3 regions of the Pseudoalteromonas ardens genome follow, and region 3 is predicted to be linked to each of the others. Evidence: predicted binding sites of a transcription regulator. Region 3 holds the regulator's gene; each other region holds the start of a gene.
What was found. The regulator FliA, encoded in region 3, starts transcription of late flagellar genes. The targets are predictions, from matches to a motif close to CTAAAGNTNNNNNNNNNNNNGCCGATA.
Positions count from the first base shown of each region.

Region 1 (3,278 bases), on a different contig from region 3:
CCTGACAGTGCGGAGCAATTAATGCGCTCCAGATACAGTGCTTATTGCCTCAAAGACACAGGGTACATACATCGTACTTATGCACAATCTAAACGTGCAGAAAATAGTGAGGCCAGTATCAGTGCATTTGCCGAGCATGCGACCTTTGTTGGCTTGGAAGTCATTCAATGCAGTGAGTCTCCAGAACATCAGTTTGTGGAGTTTAAGGCAACATACCTGGATGGCAGTACGTGCATCACTATGCACGAACGGTCTCGTTTTTTAAGAGAAGACGACCAATGGCGTTATCTTGATGGAGAACTGTTTGCCTGTCCTGAGAAAAAAATTAGCAGGAATGATCCTTGTCCCTGCCAAAGTGGGAAGAAGTTCAAAAAGTGTCACGGCTAGCTTGGCAGGCCAGATAATCTGGATTATTGAATATGCAATAATCCAGTGTTAGATAGACGACCTTCTCCCATTCGTTGCTCCCAATATTTTGTACTCTGCAACCAAATTAAGGCCGCAAAGCGACTTCATAGCCTAAGAAGCGGCCTGACAAAATCCAAAAGAAAGACTCGACCAAACGAAAACATCATTCTAAAAAGCTTATGATGTTTGCGCGCATCAACTTGCTCGCCAAACATTAACTCCCCGCTTAGTTTTTTCAAACTCACTATGGAGTTTGTTAAACTGCGACCTGCAACATAGATTGCATTTCACCACCTGCTATCTGATCATAGAAGCCCGCGGCATCTATATCGGGGTTATCAACAAGCATTTGCGGATTTTTGGTATTTTCGAGCTTCTGTCTTACCGCAGGCTCCAAATTATCAACGATATGCAGCGGAATGTGTTTTTTGTCGTTACGTACCGCAAAGGGCTCTGGTTGCAAACATTCTTTGAGACGAAGACTGGTCAGGTCGCCCCCCTGAGCCAGAAACCCATTGTTCTGACCAATCAGCATATCAAATTGTTCTGGGGCAAGTGGCTTTTGCGGACCAAGCTGCAACGCCTTTTTAAGCGCCTCTTCTGATTTATCCGCTTCCTGTGGAGACGTATGCGGCAGGTCAAACTGGCTAAAATCTAATGCGTCCTGAGACAATAAAGATAGCAGCAAGCCAAAGTCGCCGCGTCTTGCTTCATGAACACTGTGATTGAGTGCACTGCCCAGCTGAGCCTCTTTGCACAAAATGCCATCTATCTGCATGTAAAATCGCCACAATTTATCAAATATGAAAATTTATCGGCATTTTTTCAATTTTCTTTAGGACATTTCTTTACTTCACTAAAAACTTTGATATTATCAGCGCCCATGTTGAGGAGGGGTTCCCGAGCGGCCAAAGGGATCAGACTGTAAATCTGACGGCACTGCCTTCGCTGGTTCGAATCCAGCCCCCTCCACCACATCACAATTTGTATTCTCTTAGGAGGGGTTCCCGAGCGGCCAAAGGGATCAGACTGTAAATCTGACGGCACTGCCTTCGCTGGTTCGAATCCAGCCCCCTCCACCACTTTACAATTTGTTTTTCTCTTAGGAGGGGTTCCCGAGCGGCCAAAGGGATCAGACTGTAAATCTGACGGCACTGCCTTCGCTGGTTCGAATCCAGCCCCCTCCACCACTTTCCTAACGCAGTATTGCACCCCTTTATTTATCCATGCAAGCATGTCCAGACAAGCATATAAGGCTGAATTACGGACCGGTGTTTTTTATTGAAGTGACGGCACGAAAGCAAGCTTCAGGCTGCCTATCTCAAAACCATCCCCATCAGTGTCACTGTATAGATCCAGCCTCGCGCTATGGCTTTTCAATCTGTAACCCAACTCCATATTGCCTCAGGTATGCCTGCGCTTCCTGGTATCTGGGATAATGACGTGCCACTATCTGCCAAAAAGCCTGATTATGTGCCATCACATGACAGTGTGCCAGCTCATGCACAACAACATAATCTATAACCCACTTAGGCGCACCAACCAACAAGCTGTTAAGCGCCAGCGTGCCATTTGAAGACAAGCTGCCCCAGCGGCGTTTATACTCCCGTATTTTTAATTCCTGATACTGACTGTTCATCAGGACCGAATACTCAGCCAGTACCGGTGTTACATAGCTAAGCAGTATCTGGTTTAAGAGCTTAAATAGGGCTTTGCGCGCACCCTCTGTACCTGGTTGCGCCCGGGTTTTGAGACCAATGCATTTAGCGTCATGATCAATATAAGAACGACGCTGCGACAGCGCCAGCTGATATCGTTCACCAAATATCTGAATTTCATACCGACGAAAAGGTGACTGGATCTGTTGCTGCTGGGCAGACACTGCGCGCTTTTTATCCTCTACCCAGCTCGACTTGCTTTTCAGCCAGGCCTCCAGCCATTGCCGGTCAATACCCTGCGGTGCAAACACCTTCACGCCATCCGCTGTGACTTTTATCGCAACACTCTGTCTGCGCTTGCTGATACTTAATTGATAATCGAATGACATAGATACAATTTTTTATTTACCCTGAAAAAATGCTGCTACCCTTACTAATAGGAAGGATTAAACTGGCGTAACATGAATAACAAACCACTTTGCCAATATGAATCTCCAGACGGCCATAAATGCCAGGAAATAGACATGGGTTCAGGCTATTGCTTCTGGCATGATAGCAAATTTGACAAAAGCGGTCTGGAGTTAACACAAAAGCTGGAACGGTATGCAAAACGGGGTGGCCTTTTGCAGGGGTTAGAGTTAAAACGTGCCAACCTGGAAGGTCTTAACCTGGTTAAATTTGGTAACCATGAAGGGTATGACCTGTCATACAGCAACTTCTATCGTGCCAACCTGCAAGGTGCTCATCTGTTCAACAGCACCATCAAAAATGCATCGTTAATGAAAGCGGACTTGCGCGATGCTAACCTTCATTGCTGCAAGCTCGAAAACACCAATCTGCTTGGTATGAAACTTGATAAAACCCGTATCGATAACCTCTATCTTGGCGGCAAATTATTACAGGAAAAGCAAGCTAGTGAAGCACTAAAAGAACAAGATTTAGATGAAGCCAACGATTTGTTCTTACAATCAGAAGAAATCTATCGCTTATTGAGAAAAGGCGCAGAACAGCAAGGTCTGTTTGAAATGGCTGGCAAGTATACCTACAGCGAGCTGCGTATGCGTCATGCGCAATACCCTAAATTATCCAAACGCCGGTTGGTATCCTCTTTTGTTGATATGCTTTGCGGCTACGGCGAAAAGCCCGAAAATGTGATCCGCTTCAGCTTAGGTATGATAGTCGCCTGCGCAATATGCTACTTTATATTCGGGA
Region 1 is NZ_JASJUV010000002.1:734,770-738,047, forward strand. It holds gene QNM19_RS08200 (YchJ family protein) at 1-387, shown strand, start outside; gene QNM19_RS08205 (VC2046/SO_2500 family protein) at 665-1,186, opposite strand; tRNA gene QNM19_RS08210 (tRNA-Tyr) at 1,299-1,383, shown strand; tRNA gene QNM19_RS08215 (tRNA-Tyr) at 1,406-1,490, shown strand; tRNA gene QNM19_RS08220 (tRNA-Tyr) at 1,514-1,598, shown strand; gene QNM19_RS08225 (M48 family metallopeptidase) at 1,775-2,455, opposite strand; gene QNM19_RS08230 (ion channel) at 2,528-3,278, shown strand, end outside.
Region 1: a site for FliA is predicted at 1,221-1,247, ahead of QNM19_RS08205 (VC2046/SO_2500 family protein). Genes of this name have one in related genera too.

Region 2 (3,278 bases), on a different contig from region 3:
GTCTATCAATATTATGCGCCTGGGTTGCCGTCGCGTACCAATTCGTTACCCCTGGCTCAACGCCAATGCACTGAGCTGCCATCCCTGGTTCTTCAGTCATGCCCCCTTGCGCCAATAAAGACGCAACACGCCTGGCAATTGCAGCGCCTGAATCAATCAGGGTCATCGACTCAGAAATGGCCTCACTCAAAGGTTTCGCAATAATAGGAAAGTGCGTACACCCCAAAACTAAGAGATCCAATCCTGCGGCGAGTTCAAGTTGTTTGATCTCAGCGACAAGCAGCTCACGGTCAATCTCACCGGACCAATAAAACTGTTCAGCCAGCTCAACCAATTTAGTCGACTGATACAAGTCAACCTGGCATTCGTTAGCGAATTGCGTAATAAGTTGCTGGGTGTAAGTATTTCCGGACGTTGCTGGCGTCGCCAGTAAGCCAATATGTCGACTACGACTGGCTATGGCTGCGGGCTTGATAGCTGGTACAACTCCAACAATCGGGATAGAGGTTAACTGACGCGTAGATTCCAATGCATAAGTTGAAGCGGTGTTGCATGCAATCACTATGATATCGACCGCATGCAACTCGCGATCGAGCCACTTGATCAGGGCAGCCAAACGCTGCTGAATAGTCTGCTGGGACTGCAAGCCATAAGGCAGCAGCACGTTGTCCATCACATAGCTATAATCGGCATGAGGCAGTACCGCACGAATGTGCTCAAGCACGCTGGTTCCACCGATACCAGAATCAAAAACGAGAATGTGTGGCACATGCGCTCCTTATTTACAGTTCGCGCGCAGTGTGCCACGGTCAGGGTTTAAAATAAATACTTGTGTCAGCTCAAACTGAATGGGTTCGGACGCGCTATTATACCTGCTGGTCTTGCTTCTCAGCTTGACGTGATTCCAGGGCGCTGAAGAAGCCTTCAGCATAATCCAAAAACTCATTCAGACGTGCCTGGCCTTCGTTGATCCACGCCATAATATCCGGTAACTGAGCTTCTATACCCAGTCCTTTCGCCTCATCATGGATCCCTTCCAAACGCTGATCCAATGGCTGTAATGCTTTTTCCAGATCTTTCATCGGATTACTTTGCTGATACTGAGCTATCGCTGCCGAGGTTTTAGTCTGGCGCAAGTCCATGGTGAAGTTGACGATTTGCTCACTGTTAATGCCCAGCTCCTGCACTTTGGCAAAGGCATCGTCGTAATCACCGGCAAAAAAGGTGTCGCTGACATCACGGATATCTTTCATCATGTCATTGATGGCAGCCTGCTCATCTTCATTCAGATCCCCATTCACACTGATAGAAAAGCTAAGTTCACGACTGCTCTGCTCACCATAAGCAAATCCTTCACCATCGCCATTGCGCGCGTAACTGGCCGCTTTAGACTGACTCATCGCATCACTGAATGAAATCACCACTTCATCGCCTTCTGCTGTGGTAAAGGCGTATTCAGCCTGATTCGATAAGCTGGCAAACTGAGCGGCACTAACAGAGACTTGCTGAGGCTTTGGATCAAACAACTCTTTTTCAAATTCGTCCAGACCGTTAAAAATGCCTTCTCGGGACTTTTCTATCCCATCTTCAATTTCATCATTGAATAAACCGGTGCCTTTTAACTCTTCAGACGCTTCATCAATCCCCATCTGCACGCCCTTGCGTGCTTGATCAAGCATACTCTTGAGTGTGTCGTCGTCTTCCCCTGCGGCCTTGGCTTTCTTCACAGCCCCCTGTACAAACCCCAGTACATTTTTGACAATTTCCTCAAAATCAAACAACGGCTTGTCTTTTTCTTCTTTTTTCTCAATGCCCAGCGCCTGCGCCAGTTTATCATCGAGCATTTTTGCCGCCGCCTGGGATTTGTTTCCGTGGTAACTATCCGTATTAATTGACATATTAGGGATAAGCGATTTAGCTTTACCCGCGTTATGCTGCATCGCCGGATTCAACAGCTGATTCAACTGTCCGATTTTCATGTCTGCTCTCCGCTTTACTTGATAGTTGGTTATCGGCCAAAACGCCATAAGCTTAAGTCTATTGTACAATAAAAGAGCAAAAAGTTTTGCTCTGTGCTGGACAAATCGAAAGTGCATCCTAAAATAGCGCCTCTTTGCATTAACTATGGTGGTTTTAATATGGCGGTGATCACGATTGACACTTCGACCTACGAGCAACAGTTGAAAGAAAAACAGCAGCGGATCAGTGCGCAATTTGCCCGCTTCGATGCGCCACAGCTGGAAGTGTACGACTCCCCCAAAAGCCACTATCGTCAGCGTTGTGAATTCAGAGTCTGGCATGACGGTGACGATCTGTTCCACATCATGTTCGACCAACAAACCAAAGAGAAGATCCGGGTGGATCAGTTTGATCCAGGTGCGCCTTTGGTCAACGAAATGATGCAGGTGATGATGGATAAACTACGTCACAACGAGATCCTGCGCCGTAAGCTGTTTCAGATTGACTATCTCACCACACTCAGTGGAGAAGTACTGATCAGCCTGCTTTACCACAGAGCACTGGACGATACCTGGCAAGAAGCTATGCAAGCGCTACGTCACGAGCTACAGCAGAGTTATAAAGTCGACTTTATCGGCCGAGCCAGAAAACAAAAAGTGGTATTTGGCGATGACTTTGTGACTGAACGGCTGACTGTTAATGACAAACAGTACACCTATCAGCAAGTCGAAAACAGCTTTACTCAACCCAATGCAGCAGTGAACGAAAAGATGCTGGCCTGGGCACAAGACCTGTGCGCACCACTGCAAAACGATTTACTTGAACTGTATTGTGGCAATGGCAACTTTTCCATCGCCCTGGCGGGCCAATTTAATCGGGTATTGGCCACTGAAATTTCTAAATCTTCTGTACACTCAGCGCAGTACAATATCGCAGCCAATGAGGTAGATAACCTTGATATCATTCGTATGTCGAGTGAAGAATTTACCGCAGCGATGAAGGGCGAAAAACAGTTCTCACGCCTCAAAGGGATAGATCTACACAGTTACAACTGCCAAACCATTCTGGTAGACCCGCCACGCGCAGGCATGGATGAATTAACCTGTAAACTGGTCAGCCAATACGACAACATCATCTATATTTCCTGCAACCCGGACACGCTGGAACGTGATTTGGAATTGCTGTGTGAAACGCATCAGGTGTCGCGTATCGCTATCTTCGATCAGTTCCCTTACACCCACCATGTTGAATCGGGTGTCTTTCTGACCAGAAAGTAAATGCGAATCTAAGACATAAAAAAACCCGCGTCCATCGCGGGT
Region 2 is NZ_JASJUV010000014.1:53,286-56,563, reverse strand. It holds gene murI (glutamate racemase) at 1-769, opposite strand, end outside; gene QNM19_RS24335 (DUF5610 domain-containing protein) at 867-1,979, opposite strand; gene trmA (tRNA (uridine(54)-C5)-methyltransferase TrmA) at 2,139-3,236, shown strand.
Region 2: a site for FliA is predicted at 2,010-2,036, ahead of QNM19_RS24335 (DUF5610 domain-containing protein). Genes of this name have one in related genera too.

Region 3 (3,278 bases):
TGACGACTGCATAAAACTGTCAAGATCGTGGCACAAGGATTTGAACTCTCCAAGCTGGATATCCCGGCTCATTAATCTGTCCCAGGTGGGCTTAATTTCAGAGAGTTCATCGGCTAGTTCTTGGGCTAAGGGAAGACTTGCTTCTACGGCATCCATGGTTTTATTGGCAGCGCTTTCGGTCATCTCCATGACGTAATTAAGGCGCTGCTTGGCATCTGGAATGGCTTCTGTCGTGAGATCAGATAAACGGGTATCTAACTCAAAGTTCTTCAACGACTCATGAAGTTGTCGAGTTAGCTTGCCCACTTCAGCAAAAAGCTCTGATTGTTCTTTATTGGTGGCCTCAATTAATATCTCATCAGCCTTTTCCTGCTCACCTTGTTCAAGGTATTCAACGAGCAGTTTAGCCTGTTCCAGAGTTATCTGTGGCACAGAAGATGTTGACATAAGCCTACCCTTTTCAATACTAGCCTAAACGTTCGAACACTTTTTCTAGTTTGGTTTTCAGGGTGCCTGCCGTAAACGGTTTAACGATATAACCATTAACTCCAGCCTGGGCAGCAGCAACGATTTGTTCTTTTTTCGCTTCCGCTGTAACCATGAGTACTGGGATGTGTTTAAGCTTATCATCAGCACGAATTGCACGAAGCAAATCGATACCTTGCATGCCTGGCATATTCCAGTCAGTTACGACGAAGTCGAATTCCTGATTTTGCAACATTGGAAGTGCCGTACTGCCATCATCAGCCTCTTGAACATTGGTAAAGCCTAAGTCTCTTAGCAGGTTTTTGATTATTCTTCTCATCGTAGAAAAATCATCAACCACGAGAATTTTCATGTTCTTATCCAAAACTTCCTCCGGTGAGGTTTGAACCTATATTGTAAAACTAACTCTAATTGATCCAGTCATTGATCTTTGCACGAAGCTTGATCATTGCTTGACCGTGAATCTGACTCACTCGAGATTCGCTGACCTCTAAGATCGCACCAATCTCTTTTAAATTCATCTCATCGTTATAATACAAAGACAACACCAAAGCATCGCGCTCAGGTAAAGTCTTGATCGCATTGACTAACGATTCGTTAAAGCGCTCATTTTTAACATTATTGAATGGTTTGTCTAGCGCAAAATCGTTGCCTGCGGGAGAAATTACGTCTTCATCTACCCCCAAGTCTTCGATGCCGATCACTTTACTTGCATTGACATCATGTAAAATATGATGGTACTCATCTAGCGTAATATCAAGTTTTTCAGCGATTTCAGTATCTTTTGGTTCCCGTCCAAGCTGTGCTTCTAGCTCAGCAATGGCCTCTGCAACCATGCGACCGTTTTTGTGTACCGAGCGGGGCGCCCAGTCACCACGGCGGATCTCGTCAATCATTGCGCCACGAATTCGAATTCCTGCAAAGGTTTCAAAGCTCGCCCCTTTGCTCGCGTCAAAATTTTTGCAGGCTTCTATCAGTCCAATCATACCTGACTGGACTAAATCATCGAGCTGAACACTGGCTGGTAATCTGGCTAACAAATGACAGGCCACCTTTTTCACTAAAGGCGTATGACGTTCCACCACCTTATGCAGGTGGTCTGTCGTTTTATATCCCGCCATGCGGTTGACCGGTGAAGCCATCTTTAACCGTTTACCAATTGCTCAATAAAGAATTCCAAATGACCTGAAGGTTGGTGGGGAATGGGCCACTTGACAGCTTTGCTTGCCAGGCCTCTAAATGCCACAGCAGCAGGTGAATTAGGATAAAGCTCAACGATGGTTTTTTGACGGCGTGAAGACTTACGCATATTTTCGTCAAATGGGATCGTTGCAACCAGCTCTAAAGCGACATCTAAAAATCGGTCTGTAACCTTGGACAACTTTGCAAATAACTCCTGCCCTTCTCTTAAGCTCCGCACCATATTGGCCACAATTTTGAATTTGTAGACGCCATGTTCACGGCTTAATACTTTGATAAGCGCATACGCATCGGTAATAGAAGTCGGCTCGTCACACACTACAACCAGTACATCCTGGGCAGCTCGGGAGAAGCTCAGCACCATGTCTGAAATGCCAGCCGCCGTATCGACGATTAAAATATCAAATTCGCTGCTAAGCTCACTGAAGGCACGGATCAGGCCAGCGTGCTCGGCAGGCGTTAATTCGACCATGTTTTGTGAACCTGACGTTGCAGGCACGATACGGATCCCAGCCGGACCCTCAACTAAGATTTCGTCTAGCTCGCATTCGCCAGATAATACATGAGATAAATTCTTCTCGACCCTCAAGCCTAGCATGACATCACAGTTAGCCAGACCTAAGTCAGCATCAAGCACCAAGACCCGATTACCCTGCTGTCCTAATGCGATGGCAGTGTTGAGGGATACATTGGTTTTACCTACTCCACCTTTACCACCAGTCACTGCGATTACTTTTACACTGTGGTTATTTTTTTGGTTCATTCTCCGCAGGCCACTTGCTTGATCTAAAACTGTATTAATCATACATTCCTACTGTCTGGGACGCCACTGGTACACGTCGCGAATGTTGTGCTTTTGTTCTCTTTAAATACAATTGCTCAGCCTTTTTGACTAACTTCTGAGCGTTTGCCACGCGAATGTCCTCAGGCACTCGCTGACCATTGGTAAGATACCCTATTGGCAGACGATTTTGAATCGCTATGCTAATTATCTCACCTAAACTTAGACTTTCATCAAGTTTTGTAAAAATACAACCACTTAAATTGACTTTTTTGAAGTGGTTTACGGTTTCTTGCAGTACATGCATCTGAGCAGTCGCACTTAATACCAGGTAGCTGCGAATGTCAACACGGCTACTGCGCATCAGGGTGTTTAACTGCTCCGTCAGACGCAAGTCACGCTGACTCATCCCCGCCGTGTCTATTAATATTAGACGCTTATTGCGTAAATGATAAAGAACCTCTGCAAGTTCATTGGCATCTTTTACTTGCTTAACAGGACAGCCGATGATCCGACCATAGGTTGCCAGTTGCTCGTAAGCACCGATACGATAGGTATCCGTTGTGATCAGTGCTACATTATCGGCACCATATTTCTGTGCGCCCAGCGCTGCCAATTTTGCAACTGTCGTGGTTTTGCCAACCCCTGTTGGTCCGACCATGGCATATACACCGCCCTGACGCAGAATATCGTTGTTCGTTGTATGCATTTGATTGACAACCATATTCAGCAGTGCGTTCCACGCTTCTTTACGAGAAACGTCATCAGGAATAAAGCAAGCCATCTGCTCTGCGACTTCCGCACCAATTCC
Region 3 is NZ_JASJUV010000006.1:237,029-240,306, forward strand. It holds gene QNM19_RS18300 (protein phosphatase CheZ) at 1-447, opposite strand, end outside; gene cheY (chemotaxis response regulator CheY) at 467-850, opposite strand; gene QNM19_RS18310 (RNA polymerase sigma factor FliA) at 894-1,628, opposite strand; gene QNM19_RS18315 (MinD/ParA family ATP-binding protein) at 1,631-2,491, opposite strand; gene flhF (flagellar biosynthesis protein FlhF) at 2,484-3,278, opposite strand, start outside.